DNA from 2 places in the Microbacterium sp. Ru50 genome. Region 2 is predicted to be linked to the other one. Evidence: predicted binding sites of a transcription regulator. Region 2 holds the regulator's gene; the other holds the start of a gene.
The links. Region 2 encodes HspR, which represses chaperone genes until heat shock. Its sites were predicted from a motif close to AAGTTGAGTCNNNNNGACTCAACTT; they were not measured.
Positions count from the first base shown of each region.

Region 1 (8,317 bases), 390 kb from region 2:
CAGCGCTTGCAGGCCCGCCTTGGCGGAGTCGGCGATCGTCGGGTACATGCTCACGAGAACGCCGAGCGGCGCGTAGTAGGAGTACTCGTCGTGCGCGAACGGCACATACGGCGCGAGGTACCAGGCGATCGCGGCGGCGAGGGCCGCCTTGCCGGCGAGCAGAAGGCGCGAGACCGCGAAGGCCTCGCCACCCGCGGTGCGCGCGGCTGCCTTGAGCGATGCCAGACGGGGGTGGGATGGGGTGGTCATCGGTCGCGACGATAGGCGCGTGGCGTATCCGTCGGCAGGCCCTTGACGTCGCCCGGTGCGTACGGCAGATGCTGGCGTAGCCTGGAGGTGTGAGCGCTTACGTCTCGGCGTTCGAGCTGTTCTCCATCGGTGTAGGACCCTCGAGCTCCCACACGGTCGGCCCGTTGCGCGCCGCCCGAGCTTTCGCCGTCGGGCTCGAGGCCGCCGGCAGGCTGCCCGAGGTCGTGCGCGTCGGTTGCGTGCTGTACGGGTCGCTCGGAGCGACCGGCATCGGGCACGGCACTCCCGACGCGGTGGTCGCGGGGTTGCAGGGCCACGCGCCCGAGACGGTCGATCCCGATGCGGTCCGCGCGGCGTGGACGAGCTGGACGGACGGCTCACCTCTGCTGCTCGCAGGCCGGCATCCGGTGCCGTTCTCGCGAGGCGATGTGACCTTCGAGCCGCGGACGCGACTGCCGGAGCATCCGAACGCGATGACGCTGAGCGCGTGGGATGCCGCCGGCCATCTCGTCGCGTCGGACACGTATCTCTCGGTCGGGGGTGGCTTCATCCGCCGGGCGGGGGCAGACGCCGCTCCGCGGGGAGCGGGAGGCGGACCGAGCAGCGATGTCGCGTGGCCGTACCGGTTCAGCACGGCGGCCGAGCTGCTCGAGCTGTGCGAGCGCGACGGGGTGAGCATCGCCGGGCTCGCGCGCCGCAACGAGGAGGTGCTTCGTCCCGAGGCTGAGGTCGCCGCGGGGCTCGACGCGATCTGGGATGCGATGTCGGGGTGCGTCGATGCGGGCTTGCGTGCCGAGGGCACGTTGCCCGGGATGCTGCGCGTGCGGCGGCGCGCGGGCGCGATGCGTGCGCAGCTCGAGGCGGCCGAAGCCGCGGGTGGGCGGGAGCTCCCGGGGGAGTGGCTGGGTGCGTTCGCGCTCGCCGTCAACGAGGAGAACGCGTCGGGCGGACGCGTCGTCACCGCGCCCACCAACGGGGCCGCGGGGATTGTTCCCGCGGTGGCGATGTACTGGTGGCGGTTCGCGGCGGAGTCGCGCCTGGCCTCGGAGGATCTCGACCGTCGGCGCGGGATTCGGCGGTTCCTGTTGACCGCGACGGCGCTCGGCTCGCTCTTCAAGGCCAACGCCTCGATCTCGGGTGCGGAGGGCGGGTGTCAGGCCGAGGTCGGGTCCGCGTGCGCGATGGCGGCCGGGGGCCTGACGGCGGTCATGGGTGGCAGCAACGCGCAGATCGAGAACGCGGCGGAGATCGCGATGGAGCACCACCTCGGGCTCACGTGCGACCCGGTCGGCGGTCTCGTGCAGATCCCGTGCATCGAACGCAACGCGATCGCCGCGTCGACGGCGGTCACCGCTGCGCGCCTCGCGCTGCGGGGCGACGGGCAGCACTACGTCTCGCTGGATGCCGTCGTCGAGACGATGCGGCAGACGGGGATCGACATGTCACACAAGTACAAGGAGACGAGCGAGGGCGGGCTCGCCGTCAACGTCGTCGAGTGCTGAGAGGCCCTTCCGCGCCCCGTCTCCGGGGCGCTGTTCGCCGTGCGAGAACCCTTGGCACTCGATGGGGGAGAGTGCTAATCTGAATGCAGTTGAGCCGACAGGGCTCAACTTCCAGATCTCAACATGAAGCATCAGAGAAGGGAAAGATCGATGGCTACTTACGACCCGTTCCGCGACCTCGACCGCATTGCCTCGAGCCTCTTCGACACGCGCCGCGGCCCCCGTCGCATGCCGATGGACCTCTACCGTGACGGCGACCACTACGTGATGACCGCCGACCTGCCGGGCATCGACCCGGGCTCGGTCGACATCGACGTCGACGGCCAGCTGCTGACGATCCGCGCCGAGCGCACGCTCACCAGCGGCGACGGAGTGAAGTGGATCACGCGCGAGCGTGAAGCCGCGAGCTTCCTGCGCCAGCTGAACCTCGGCCAGGGCGTCGACACGGAAGGCATCGCCGCGACCTACAACAACGGCGTCCTGACCGTGACCATCCCGGTCAGCGAGAAGGCCAAGCCGCGCAAGGTCGAGGTCACGACCGACGCAGCCGCGCCGGTGGTGCCGATCGAGAACTGATCGCGCAAATCCGCGTTCGCACGACGGGCGGCCGCAGCTCCCTCGGGGGCGGCGGCCGCCCGTCGCGTGCGGGTCGGTGCCGAATGCGTCGCGGATGCGCGGATGCGCGGATGCGCGGATGCGCCGATGCGTCGCGGCTGAGGAGATGCGTCACCGGTGACCAAAGGCGCGCGAGTCCGTCGTGCCCGGCCTCGGAACGTGCGCGGACACACGCCCCGAACTCAGAACGGTGGAGGTTCGTCCGTCGGTGGCCCGCCGCTTCCGGCATCCCGTGGCGGGCTCGCGGTGTCGATGGCGAAGCAGACGGCCGGTATGGGGACGTCTTCGCGGTAGGTCCTGCCGAGGGGTGAGGTCCATTCGAGAACCCCGCCTCCGATCTGTCTGACCTCCCACTTGGTGAACTGCTTCATCGAGTGGTGTCTTTGGCAGAGGTGGGCGAGGTTGAAGATGTGGGTGTGGCCGCCAAGGGCGTAATCGATCGTGTGGTCGATCTCGCACCGGATCGCGGCGCGCCGGCATCCGGGGAACCGGCAGTGCTGGTCCCGCACCATCAGGAGTTTCTTCATCGATGCGGTGGGCCGATAGGTGTCGATCTCGACCGGTGTGCGGATGACCGGGTCGATGAAGAGCCGGTCCCATTCGCTGACCTGCCCGGCGAGTCGTCGGACGGTGTCGGCATCGACGAGCCCGGCCCCGACGGCTTCGGCGGGGTTCTCGTCCTTGCCCATCAGTGTCCCCGCGGCGACGGCGACTTGCACGCGTGCCCGGATCGCCCCCAGCCCACCGGCCCGGTCGGTCCCGTAGGTCGGGTCGACCACGGGCGCGCCGCCGAGAACGAGGTCGCCCAGGATGTCCGCGCGCAGCTGGTCCATCGTCCGGGTATCGGCGGGCTCGCCCGCTTCTGCGGCATCCGCCGCCGAACTCTCCCCGGCATCCGCGCCGGCGCCCCGGCCAGCGGCATCCGCCCCGCCCGCCCCGGCACCGCCAGTGCCCGCGACCCGGGCGTCCTTCACCGACTGTCCCATCTGCGTGAGCCGGTCGAGCATCCCCGCCGCGATCACCGTGGGCAGACTGGCGACGAGGTTCGACATTCCGTCGGTTCCGTGGAACACGCGCACGCACCGTTCCGCGACCGCGGTCTTGTGCCGCTCTGTGAACGTCTGCGTATGCAACCGGGCTGCCAGGGTCTCCAGCGCACCCCGCACGCGGGAGGGCACATCCCGCTCACACACCCCGATCGCGGCCTCCGCGAACGAATCCCGCATCGCAGCCGGCACCCCCGCGCCGACGCGCACCACCAGATCCACGTGTCCGCATTCGATCCGCCGCTGCACCCACGCGTCGAACACAGTGGGGTAGTCGTCGATGACCGTCATCGCGTGGTCGATCTCACCCTGCAGCCGGCGGTCGGTCAGCCGGGCCATCCCGGCCGCTTCGGCTGCCACCGACCGCAGCTCCATATCCGACGCCATGCCGCGCACGCCGTCGCGGCGCGCGTTGTGCAGGGCGGCGTGGCCCAGATCGGCCAGCGCCCGAGTGCGGGCGATGTCAGCGGCGTGAGAGAGGTCGAGCGCCTCCGCGTACCGCGAGAGAGCGAGCGCCTGCGACGGTGTGGGGGCCTCGCGTCCCACTTCGCCACCCACGCCATTCGCTGTCATGTTCCCATGATGCCAGCAAGGTACGACATGTGAGTCGGACCTATGTTCGGTCAAAGAATGTCGGGTCACCGTCCCGCCTGGGGAGGAATCGACACCGCACGACGCCCCACGACACCGCGTGACGCCCCACGACGCCGCACGACGCCCCACGACACCGCGGGACGCCGCCCGACCGCTCCGCCGGGCGTCAGGGCAGGCGGCGCAGCTTCGTCGTCAGCTGCTCGAGCTGCTCCAGCTCCTCGGTCGACAGCATCGACATCCGCTCGGCGATGGAGCGACCGTGGGCCGCAGCGAGCCGGCGGAAGGCTGAGACGCCCTCCGGGGTCGCGGTGAGCATCGCGCCGCGACCGTCGGTGGGGTCACCGCACTTGGTGATGAGGCCGCGCGAGACCATCCGGTCGACCAGGCGCGACACGCTCGGCTGGCTGATGAGCATGTTGGCCGTGACATCGCGCAGCCGCGCCCGATGACCGGTGCCGCGCACGACCGTGAGAAGGACGTCGTACTCGGCTTGCGTGAGCTCATCGCCGGCGAAGTCGTTGCTGATGTCGTCGAAGATCTCGTGCTGCGCGCGGAACAGGCTCTCCCACGCTGCCACGGCACGACGACGATCGCTCATGGCGACAACTTTACTGCCCGCCTAAGCTGGTCGGCATGATGCGTCGCACCCGGGCGGCACTCGCGGTCGTGGTCCTCATGCTGATCACAGGCCTTTTCGGACTGACGGCCCCCGCCGCGGCATCCGAAGACGAATCCGCCGATGTCGACGCGTTCGTCTTCGATTCGCTTTCCGTCGATTACACCCTCACCCGCGACGAGGACGGCACGGCGCGGATGCGGGTCGTCGAGACCTTCGTCGCCGAGTTCCCCGAGTCGGATCAGAACCGCGGCATGCGCCGTCTTCTGCCCGAGACGTACAACGGGCAGCCGCTGCATCCGCGGCTCATCTCCGTCACCGACGAGAACGGGCAGGCCCGTCCCGTCGACACCGACAGCGAGGACGGCACGCTCGGCATCCTGACGCGCGAGCCCGGGTACCTGCACGGGCGGAACACCTTCGTCTTCACCTACGACCTCGAAAACGTCGTGTGGGACTTCGCGGACACCGGGCTGGAGTTCTACTGGGACGTCAACGGCATCGACTGGAATCAGCCGTTCCGTCAGGTGACCGCGACGCTGCACATCGATCCCGGCCTTGCGGCCTCGCTCGCGGGGCGTCAGGCCTGCTACATCGGCGAGCAGGACAGCACGACTCCGTGTCCCGAGATCATCGCCTCACCGGACGGAACCGCGATCACCGCCTCGGCGACCGACCTCGCACCGCACGAGACGCTCAGCTTCGCCGTCGGGTTCGACGAGGGCGCGTTCGAGGTATACGACACCGGGTTCCTGGCTTCGCCTCTGGGGTGGCTTCAGTCCGGGGCAGCGGTGCTCCTCGCCGGTGCCACCGGCTGGGCGCTGCGGAACCGCCGCCGGTACCTCCGCGACGATCCGGGGCGTCCGACGGTCATCGCGGAGTATGCACCGCCGCGCCGCATCGACGCACTCGATGCGGCGGTGCTGCTGCAGAAGACCTCGAAGGCGATTCCGGCCGAGATCCTTGAGCTCGCGCTCCTCGGTTCCATCCGCATCGTCGACGACGGCCACCGCCGCTGGGGGCGCGCGAAGCTGCAGGCGGAGCTCGTCGATCCCCGGGCCGCCGACGAGAACGGGCGCAGACTCCTGCGCGGCATGTTCCCGAATCACCGACGCGGTGAGGTCTACCGTTTCGGGACCTCCGACACGCGGCTGTCGTCCGAGTCCCAGCGGGCGCTGAAGATGGCGAAGGACAGCCTCCGCGGGCGCGACATGTACAAGCCGGTGCCGAGGGGAGTGCGCGGCTGGCCCGTCGCCGCCTGGGCGATCGCGGCGGGACTGGTGATCCTGTTCGGGGCGCTCGCGCTGAACGCATACGTCCACCCGGCGCTGCCCATCATCGGCATCGTGCTGGCGGGGGCGTCGTTCATCGTGGTCGTGTTCGCGGTCGCCGGCGATCCGTTGTCGGCCGCGGGCGCGGAGGTCCGTGATCACCTGCTCGGGCTCGACCTCTTCATCCGGTGGGCCGAGGCCGACCGCATCCGGATGCTGCAGTCGCCGACGGGCGCCGAGCGCGAACCGGTCGCGACGGACGACCCCCGCGAGGTCCTGCGGATCTACGAGCGTCTGCTGCCGTACGCCGTGCTGTTCGGCCGCGAGAAGGAGTGGGCCGAGCACCTGACGGCGGCCTACGCCGCAGCGGGTGTGAGTGCGCCGATCTGGTACTCCGGCTCGGGTGCCTTCGACGCCTCGTCCTTCTCCGCGGGCATCGGCACGCTCTCGTCGGCCGCGTCCTCGTCGTCGTCGACGTCGGGTGGCTCCAGCGGCGGCGGATCGGCCGGCGGGGGAGGCGGCGGAGGTGGTGGCGGCGGCGCCTGAGCGCTCGTCATCCGCGGCCGGCGCGCGACCCACGGACGCAGTTGAGGGCCCGACCGAAGAGGCATTCGGTCGGGCCCTCGTCCCTTTGCACCAAGAGTTTCCTGCAATCACATGCCGGTGGCTGCCACAGCAAAACAGCTACCGTGCGAGCACTCTATAACGACGAGGTAACGACGAGCAAGGGTTTTCCGTTATCTCTTCGTAATCATCGGAAACGCCGAGGCGCCACCTCGGCGGCATCCGGTTTTCGGCCTTCGCAGTGCCGTGGGTCTGTCAGGATGAGCGCGTGCACGCCCACGGCCGAGACACCGCCAGCGGACCCTTCGTGGTCACGCTCGTCGTCGACCTGCCGATCGCGAAGCCGGACGCTCTCGAGACGATCGCTTTCGTGTCGGATGGCGTCATCGAGAACGCAGGCACCGCGTTCCCGCGCGTGGGACTGGGGCGGGATGTGTGGGCCGAGGTGCAGATCCCCAGGTTCGCCGACCCGCCCCCGCTGGCGGTCGACGTGTGCTCGGACGTGTCATGGGATGTCGCGGCGACCGAGGCCGCACGACTGGCCGATGCCCTGCGGCGGGTCGGATGGTCGGTGCGGTCGCCACGCTCGGACGAGGTCTGACCCGCACACCCCGAGGCTGCGGGCTCACCCTGCGTCTGCGGGCTCACCCTGCGGCTGCGGGCTCACCCTGCGGCTGCGGGCTCACCCTGCGGCCGGATCACCCCGCGACGGCGAAGAGCCCTGCCACCCCGGCAGCGTAGAGGACGAGCACGACCAGTGAATCGACGCCCATCCCGGCCACGCGCTTTGCGGGCCGGAAGATGAGTCCGACGACGTAGACGAGCGTCAGCAGCGCGGCCAGCGCGGTGAGGTAGATGTCAGCTCCATTCGCCTGCGGCAGTACGGCCTGGCCCGAGATCAGGGTGGCCACGAGGAACAGCACGGGCAGGAACGCATTGCCGCCGAAGATGTCGCTCATCGCGAGATTGTCATCGCCCTGGCGGATGGCCTGCAGCCCCGTGGAGATCTCCGGCAGCGCGGTCGCCAGTGCGAGCACGGTCGCTCCGAACAGGACCCCCGACAGGCCGATCTCGTCGGCGATGGCGTCGCCGACCCGTTCGAGCACGACACCGGCTCCGAGCGTCGCGAGCGCCGAGACGGCGAAGATCGCGACGACCGCGCGGGTGCTCATCGCGTGATGCGGATGCTGCGGCTTCGCGCGCCGGTGCCCCGGCCGGTGCTCGCTCGCACCGGGCGATGTGCCGTTCTCATGCCAGGGAAGGTGCTTCCCGGCGCGCTGCACGAGGAAGAGCCCCGCGAGCCACAGCGCCGCGATGAGCACGACGTCGGGGGTGAGGCGGGCCACGACGAGATCACCGGGTAGCTGACTCCCCGCCATGACGACGGCGAGCACGGCGACCACGATCACGGCCTCGAGCACGAGGACGAGGGATGCTGCGCGATAGGTCAGCGGTCTGACCCCGTGCCCGCGCTTGCCGAACAGGTCGAGGATCACCAGCACCACGGTCTGCAGGGCGATGCCGCCGAGGATGTTGCCCACGGCGACCTCGAGATTGCCCGAGACGGCGGCGCTGACCGTGATGGCGATCTCGGGGAGGTTGGTCGCCACGGCGAGCACGATCAGTCCGCCGAACGCGCTGCCGATGTGCCAGCGCGCGTCGAGGACGTCGGTCGACTTCGAGAGCTGGATGCCGGCGACCCACACGACGGCGGCGGCAGCGGCGAACACCAGGAGGAGCAGCCAGAGGGGCAGGTTCGACATCCCCTCAGTGCACACCCGATCAGGCGGGTGCGTGTACCGCTTGCGTTCGCCCCCGGAACCGGCTCAGGATCCGGGACCGGTTCCGGATCCGGCTCAG
Region 1 is NZ_PQSV01000001.1:1,264,327-1,272,643, reverse strand. Features, by position in the region: gene C3481_RS06105 (FUSC family protein) at 1-249, opposite strand, end outside; gene C3481_RS06100 (L-serine ammonia-lyase) at 339-1,751, shown strand; gene C3481_RS06095 (Hsp20/alpha crystallin family protein) at 1,902-2,327, shown strand; gene C3481_RS06090 (HNH endonuclease signature motif containing protein) at 2,549-3,985, opposite strand; gene C3481_RS06085 (MarR family winged helix-turn-helix transcriptional regulator) at 4,173-4,604, opposite strand; gene C3481_RS06080 (DUF2207 domain-containing protein) at 4,640-6,439, shown strand; gene C3481_RS06075 (hypothetical protein) at 6,726-7,058, shown strand; gene C3481_RS06070 (sodium:calcium antiporter) at 7,156-8,220, opposite strand; gene C3481_RS06065 (amidohydrolase) at 8,314-8,317, opposite strand, start outside.
Region 1: a site for HspR is predicted at 1,838-1,862, ahead of C3481_RS06095 (Hsp20/alpha crystallin family protein). Genes of this name have one in related genera too.

Region 2 (8,317 bases):
AGCGCCGCACGAGCGGCATCGTCGTCGAGCGACTCGACGGCCGCCGCGAACGCGCGCGGGTCGCGGGGCGGCACGTAGAGCGCACCGTCACCACCGACCTCGTGGAAGATTTCCATGTCGCTGACCACCGCCGGCACCCCCAACGCGAGCGCCTCGGCGATCGGCAGCCCGTACCCCTCGTCCAGACTCAGCGTCGCGAGCATGCCCGCATCGGCCAGGAGGGCCGCGTACTCGGCATCCGTCACCCCGCCGTGGAAGACGATACGGGCGTCGGCGGGCGCGAGCTTCTCGAGTTCGGCGCGCCGGCTGTCGGAGATCCGGCTCAGCAGGTGCAGCGTACGACCGGGCAGCCACTGCATCGCGCGGACGAGCGTCTCGACGTTCTTGTAGGGCATGAACGAGCCCATGTAGACGATGTTGCGCGGCTTGGCGGCTCCCGGCATCGCCGTCGACGGCGCGAGATCCGCCAGACGCTGCGGAGCGTTGGGGAGGACGACCACCTCGCGCTTGGTCAGCTTCACGTCGGCGAACTGCCGCTTGCTCGTCTCGCTGACGGTCGCGACGAGGTCCGCGGCGTTGAGCGTGGCGCGCTGGGGCGCGTACGAGAGGTGGAAGAGCCGCCAGCCCAGGCGCACGAACCACGGCAGATCGCGGGGCGGCGTGCGGTGACGGTAGTAGATCGTGTCGTGAAGCGTCAGGATGAGGGCGAACCGCCGGCCGAGCGCGCCGATCGTCTGCATGGGTGAGTAGACCACGTCGGGCCGATGCCGGTTCAGCCGCAGGGCCGCGAACGGCTCGAGCATCGACGTGGGGGCGTGCAGCATGACGTGCGGTGCCCCATCCGGCAGGAAGGGAACCTGCGCGGGGTCGTGCACGATGAACGTGACCTCGACGTCCTCGGCGGGGGCCGCCACGAAGACGGCGTGCGCGAGCTCGTGCGAGAAGCGGCTGATGCCGTCGTGGAAGTCGGTGCGGATGTAGCGCGCGTCGAAGTAGAGCCGCATCGTCACGCGTCGAGCGGCTCGCCGCGGTAGAGCTTCTCGAAGGTGTCGAGGGTGCGCTCGATGTCGTGGATCTCGACACCGTCGAGCGAGGCCTGCTGCATCCGCAGGTACTCCTCGGGAGAGGCGGTGAGCACCCGGCGCAGCTTGTCGGCGAGATCGTCGACGTTGCCGGGCTCGAAGAGGTAGCCGTTCACACCGGACTGGACGAGGTGAGGCAGGGCGACGGCATCCGCCGCGACGACGGGCAGCCCCGAGGCCATGGCTTCCATCGTCGCGATGGACTGCAGCTCGGCGATCGACGCGATCGCGAAGACGTCGGCCCGCGTGTATGCCGCCCGCAGGTCGGCCTCGTCGGTACGCCCATAGAACGTGACGCGGTCGCTGATGCCGAGCTGCTGCGCGGTCTGCTCGAGGTTCCGGCGCTGGTCGCCGCCGCCGACGATGTCGAAGTGGACGTCGAGCTCGGGGGCGAGCTTGGCGACGGCCTTCAGGGTGACCTCGACGTGCTTCTCGGTCGTGAGGCGCCCGACGAACAGGATGCGGCGGTGCTCGCGCGGGGTGAGGTCGGGGGTGTAGTTGCGCTTGTCGATGCCGCAGCTGATCGGGATGACGCCCGAGATGTCGATCGTGTCCTCGAGGAACTCCGCGGCCTTGCGCGTCGGCGTGGTCACGGCACGCGACATCAGGAACGTGCGCTTGGCGTCGTCCCAGCAGAGCTTGATGATGATCTTGTCGAGGAACGGCGGGAGCGTCGTGAAGTCGATGACGTTCTCGGCCATGACGTGGTTGGTCGCGACGACGGGGATGCCGCGCTTGCGCGCCTCGCGCGTGAGTCCGCGCCCGATGACGATGTGCGACTGGCTGTGGACCACGTCGGGCTTGACCGAGTCGAGCACGCGCCGTGCGTAGTGCTTCGAGCGCCAGGGCAGCACGAAGCGCAGCCAGTCGTGCGGGTACCAGCGCCACCCGGGCAGGCGGTGGACGGTGAGGTCGGCGCCCTCGATGTTCTCGGTGAAGATGCCCGACTGCGAGTGCTTCACGCTCGGCGTCACGACGTGCACGTCGTGACCGCGGGCGGCCAGGCCGGCGGAGAGCCGCTCGGCGAAACGGGCGGCGCCATTGACGTCGGGGGCGAAGGTGTCGGCGCCCATCACGATGGTCAGGGGCGCGCGCGTACTGTCGGCGGGAACACCCTCGGTCGTCGTGGATTCGGTCACGGGTCAGGCCCAATCTGTACGGCGGAGTGCCGCCGGCTGTGGCCGACGCGGCGGGCCTGAGCTTACCCGAGCGGTCTTGGGGCTTCCGGGAGGCGGTGCGGCGTTGGGGAAAACCGGGCGGCACGGGCCCGCGCCGCGGGCTGCGCGGCAGACGGGGGCGAGCACCCAGGCGGCATCCCTAGGCTGTGGTCATGGCCCGACTCGAAGCCGATGCCGATCCCGCCCGCTGGGTACCCGTCACCGAATCATTCGGATTCTCCGGACGCCGCGCCCGCAAGCGCGCCATCGGGATGCTGCTGAGCCAGGCGAACGCCGCGATCGGCGCCGCGCCGCGCCCGGGCGGGCGCTTCGCGGCGTGGGCTGCGAGCCAGGCCGTGCCGATGCTCATGCGCCGCGCGAACGGGCGCGTACGGGCCTGGATGTGGAAGGCCGACCCCGAGCTGGTCGTCGTGCTCGCGCAGATGCAGGAAGCGACGCCGCAGGTACGCACCGCGCGGGCGATGATGCCGATGGAGTACGACGACACCGAGGACTTCCGCTCCCCCTACCTCGGGGCGGGCGAGAAGCTCGTGATGACGCTGCCGCCCGACCCGCGGACGCCGCCGTTCGTCTCGTACACGTGGGACACCGGGACGCATCTCGTGACGCTCTCGGCTGTGTGCAGCGACCGCGAGCGCGTGGGAACGGTTCTGGACGAGCTCGATCACCTCGCCCGCTCGCTCCGCGTCGTCGACGACCTGACCCTCGACGAGTCGGCCAACACCCTCCGCCTCCCACCCGCCTGATCGCCGACCCGACGCAAAGCGTCGTCGATCACCGGCCGGAGCGACCTTTCGCGTCGGTTGGGCGCAGAGTCGCGGAGGGCCGGGGTCAGCGGGCCAGCGCCTCGCGTGCGCGGAGGAGAATGGCGCGCCGCCGCGCGCCGCGGTGGGTCCTGTTCACCCGGATGACGCGCCAGCCGAGGCGAGCGAGGTCGTCGAGGCGGTCGACGTCGCGGCCGTACTGCGCGTCGTCGAGCCGGTGCTGCTGACCGTCGTACTCCAACAGCACGCGCCGCTCGACGTCGACGAGGTCGCCATAGGCCACGAAGCGCCCGGCCTCATCGCAGATGACCGCGTTGACCTCGAACGTGGTCAATCCGAGGTCTTCGGCGTCGAGACGCAGCTCCGTCTCCGCAACGGAGTCGGTGCGTTCCCGACAACGTTCGTACGCGAGTCGGAGCGCGCGTACGCCGCGCCGACCGGACCACCCCGCCACCGCTCCACGGAGCTGCTCGATCGACAAGACAGGATCATGCCTGCGCATGAGAGAGTCTGCCGCGATGACGAGCTCGCGTTCGCCCATGAGCTCGGCCGATTGGCACCAGGCGACGGCCGGGTGCGCGATCGGAACGGGTCCGAATCGCCACGGACTCGCCGCCGCGGCTTCGTGCCCGCGCACCCCGGCACCACGGGCACGCCCGAGCGGTCGCGGCGCCGCGACATCCACCTGCGCGCGCAGCCGCTCTGGGATCCAGCCGCCGACGAGAGCCACTGCCGTGGCATGACTGATGTGCTCGCCCGGGCGCAGTTTCGGCAGATAGGCGGTCACCAGCGCGCGCACATCCGTCACGGGCGCACGCGAGCGGAGGCCGTGGAAGGGCGCGGCCAGGTCGGCCGAACGGAGTCTGCCGCGCGTCACCCCGGTCGCGCGCGCCGTCCCGACCGTGAAGGCACCCGGCAGCGCCTCGGGAAGCTCAGCAGGAGTGCGTGCCACCCGTCCAGGCTGGCGGCCCTCCGCACCCCACCCCGAGATCTCCCCAGCCCGTTCGACATCCGATCTCCGTCGCCCCGCCTGTGCAGGACCCCTGCTCACATCCCCGCCACACGCGCGAACCGACCCGAATGGTCGGTTCGCGCGCCGGATAACGCCCCTTTGCGTCGGGTCGCTACGACTGCGGGGACGCGGGCGGGTCGGAGGGGCGGCGGTAGAGCACGACCTCGGTCGCCCGGCGCACGCGCGCGCCGTGACGCAGGGTCACGACCGCGCCGGTGGCGCCGGCCGCGAAGACCCGCGCACCGGGACGCTGCTGCATCTCGTCGCGCAGTCGTTGCTCGAGGTCGCGCACCTCGCGGCGGAGCCCAGCGACCTCGTTCTCGAGCTCCAGGATGCGCGCGATGGCGGGGAGGCTGATGCCCTCCGCAGACATCCGCGCCACCTCCCGCAGCTGACGGATGTGCCGCAGGGAGTAGCGTCGCGACCCGCCCTGCGTGCGGCCCGGCACCACCAGGCCCAGCCGGTCGTACTGCCGGAGGGTCTGCGCGTGCATGGCGGCGAGCTCCGCCGCGGCCGCGATCGCGAAGATCGGGGCGTCCTCGTCGATGTCGTCTTCAGCCATGGTTGGTCACCTCCTGGGCGTCGCGGGTGTCGCCGTCCAGCCCGCCGCCCCCGTTCCGTGGGATCGGGGACGGCGAGCGGGCAGCGGGTGGATCAGCCGCGCGCCTTGTTCATCAGGTCGGCGCGGGGGTTCTCGCGGGGCTCGACCTCCGCGAAACGTTCGAGGGCCGCTCGGGCCTCCTCGTCGAGATGGGCGGGAACGGCGATTTGAACCTCCGCCAGGAGGTCGCCCGTGCCTTTGGACGTGCTCACGCCGCGCCCCTTGACCCGCAGGACGCGACCCGACGGGGTGCCGGGCGCGACCCGCAGCTTGACGGGGTCGCCGCCCAGTGTCGGTACCTCGATCGTGGCGCCGAGGGCCGCCTCGGTGAAGGTCACCGGCACCACGACACGGAGGTTGAGTCCGTCGCGCGTGAACACCGGATGCGGCCGGACGGTCACGCTCACGACGATGTCGCCCGGCTCTCCGCCATCGGGCGAGGGACGCCCGCGACCGCGCAGCCGGATCTTCTGCCCGTCCTTGACTCCGGCCGGGATCTTCACCTTGAACGGCTTGCCGTCCTCGCCCTGGAGCGTGACGGTGTCGCCGCGAACCGCCGTGGCGAAGTCAAGCGTCGTCCGCGCCGTGACGTCGGCGCCGCGCTGCGGGCCGCCGAAGCCCTGGAATCCTCCGGTCGAGCGGCCGAAGCCGCCCGACCCGAAGCGACTGGACCGCCCGGTCTGCTGGTTGAACATCGCGAAGATGTCGTCGAAGTCGGCGCCGCGCGCTCCGGCGCCGCCCCGCGCACCCTGGTTGAAGGCGCTGAAGACGTCCTCGAAGCCACCGGCGCCCTGGCCACCCGCGGTGAAGCGGGCGCTGCCCGACCCCATCGCCCGGATCTGGTCGTACTCGGCACGCTGCTCCTTGTCGGAGAGCACGGAGTACGCCTCGCTGATCTCCTTGAACTTCGCCTCGGCCGCGGGGTCGCCCTGCGTCGAGTCGGGGTGGTACTTGCGCGCGAGCTTGCGGTAGGTCTTCTTCAAGTCGCTGTCGGAGACGTCTTTGGAGACGCCCAGCACCTTGTAGAAGTCCTTGTCGAACCAGTCCTGACTGGCCATGTCGTTGCCTCCTATTCGGCCGGCACGGCGACGACGACCTTCGCCGGACGCAGCTCGATGCTGCCGAGGCGGTAGCCGACCTCGACGACCTCGAGGATCGTCGGCTCGGCCGTGCCCGGGGTGGGCGCCTGGAAGATCGCCTCGTGCTGCTGCGGGTCGAAGGCGTCGCCGGCGGCGCCGTAGGACTCGACACCCAAGCGCGCCACGACCCCGCGGAGCTTGTCCGCGATCACCGCGAGCGGCGATCCCTCGACGAGGTCACCGTGTTTGTCGGCACGGTCGAGGTCGTCGAGCACGGGCAGCAGCCCCTTGGCGACCGACCCCTTGGCGCGCTCGATCTCGGCCTCGCGCTGGTCCTCGGTACGCCGACGGTAGTTGGCGTACTCGGCCTGCACGCGCTTGAGGTCGAGTAGCAGGTCGTGCTCCTCGGCCGGCGCCTCGGCGACGGCCGCCTCGTCGGACTGCGTCGCTCCGAGGATGTCGTCGATGGTCAGTTCGTCGTCCGCAGCCGCGGCGTCGGCGGCATCCGATGCTCCGGAGGCCTCGTGCGCGTCGGGGCCGGACGCCTGGGCGTCCGACCCCTCCTCGCCGAGGACCTCGTCATCGCCGTGCGGCTCTTCGAAGTCCTTGTCGGTCATGATTACTTCTTCTCGTCCTCGTCTTCGACGACTTCGGCGTCGACGACGTCCTCATCGGATGCCGCCGCACCGGTGTCACCGGTCGGAGCGTCGGTCGGGGCTCCCGGCGCCTGGTCGGCCTGACCCTGCGCGTAGATGGCCTCGCCAAGCTTGCCCTGCGATGCGTTGAGCTTCTCGAACGCGGTCTTCACGGCCTCGTCGTCGTCGCCAGCGAGCGCGGTCTTCAGCGCGTCGACGTCGCCCTGGACCTCGGTCTTGACGTCCTCGGGGAGCTTGTCGGCGTTGTCGGCGATCAGCTTCTCGATCGAGTACGACAGGGTCTCGGCCTGGTTGCGGACCTCGGCGGCCTCGCGGCGCTTCTTGTCCTCTGCCGCGTGCTCCTCGGCCTCGCGCACCATGCGCTCGATGTCGTCCTTCGGCAGCGACGAGCCGCCGGTGATCGTCATCGACTGCTCCTTGCCGGTGCCCTTGTCCTTCGCCGAGACGTGAACGATGCCGTTCGCGTCGATGTCGAAGGTGACCTCGACCTGCGGGATGCCGCGGGGCGCCGGTGCGATGCCCGTGAGCTCGAACGTGCCGAGCGGCTTGTTGTCGCGGGTGAAGTCGCGCTCGCCCTGGAAGACCTGGATGGCGACCGACGGCTGGTTGTCGTCGGCGGTCGTGAAGGTCTCGCTGCGCTTGGTGGGGATGGCGGTGTTGCGCTCGATGAGCTTCGTCATGATGCCGCCCTTGGTCTCGATGCCGAGGCTCAGGGGGGTCACGTCGATGAGGAGGACGTCCTTGCGCTCGCCCTTGAGGACGCCGGCCTGCAGGGCGGCGCCGACGGCGACGACCTCGTCCGGGTTCACACCCTTGTTGGGCTCCTTGCCGGCTTCCTTCTTCACCAGCTCCGACACGGCGGGCATGCGGGTGGAACCACCCACGAGCACGACGTGGTCGATGTCGCCGACCTTGATGCCGGCCTCGCGGATGACGTCCTCGAACGGCTTCTTCGTGCGGTCGAGCAGGTCCTTGGTGAGGTCCTCGAACTTCGCGCGCGACAGCGTCTCGGACAGCGAGACGGGGCCCGAGTCGGTGAGCGAGAGGTAGGGCAGGTTGATCGAGGTCGACTGCGAGCTCGAGAGCTCCTTCTTCGCCTGCTCAGCGGCCTCCTTGAGGCGCTGCAGCGCGATCTTGTCGCCGGAGACGTCGACGCCGGTCGTGTCCTTGAACTGCTTGATCAGGTACTCGACGATGCGCTGGTCCCAGTCGTCACCACCGAGGCGGTTGTCACCGGCGGTGGCGCGCACCTGGATGGTCGAGAAGTCGTCGTCCTTGCCCACCTCGAGCAGCGAGACGTCGAAGGTTCCACCACCGAGGTCGAAGACGAGGATGAGCTCGTCCTCCTTGCCCTTGTCGAGACCGTAGGCGAGCGCGGCGGCCGTCGGCTCGTTGATGATGCGCAGGACGTTGAGACCCGCGATCTCGCCGGCCTCCTTGGTGGCCTGGCGCTCGGCGTCGTTGAAGTACGCAGGGACGGTGATGACGGCGTCCGTCACCGTGTCGCCCAGGTACTGCTCGGCGTCGCGCTTGAGCTTCTGGAGGATACGGGCCGAGATCTCCTGCGGCGTGTACGCCTTGCCGTCGATCGACTGGGTCTTCCAGTCGGTGCCCATGTGGCGCTTGACCGAGGTCAGCGTGCGGTCGACGTTGGTAACGGCCTGCCGCTTGGCGGTCTCACCGACGAGGACCTCGCCGTCCTTGGTGAACGCGACGACCGAGGGGGTCGTACGGAGCCCTTCGGCGTTGGCGATGACCTTGGGCTCGCCGCCCTCGAGGACGGCCACGACGGAGTTCGTCGTGCCCAGGTCGATACCCACTGCACGTGCCATGAGTTGTCTCCTTACTTGCGGTTCGAATGGATCGGAAGTCTGCGGCGGCCCAACCTGAGCCGCGATGACTCAACTGTACTCGCGCCGGAAAACCCTGTCAAGAGAACTTGAGT
Region 2 is NZ_PQSV01000001.1:1,652,409-1,660,725, forward strand. Features, by position in the region: gene C3481_RS07765 (glycosyltransferase) at 1-1,004, opposite strand, end outside; gene C3481_RS07770 (glycosyltransferase) at 1,007-2,155, opposite strand; gene C3481_RS07775 (hypothetical protein) at 2,413-3,006, shown strand; gene C3481_RS07780 (hypothetical protein) at 3,092-3,976, opposite strand; gene C3481_RS07785 (heat shock protein transcriptional repressor HspR) at 4,149-4,598, opposite strand; gene C3481_RS07790 (DnaJ C-terminal domain-containing protein) at 4,691-5,695, opposite strand; gene C3481_RS07795 (nucleotide exchange factor GrpE) at 5,707-6,333, opposite strand; gene dnaK (molecular chaperone DnaK) at 6,336-8,204, opposite strand.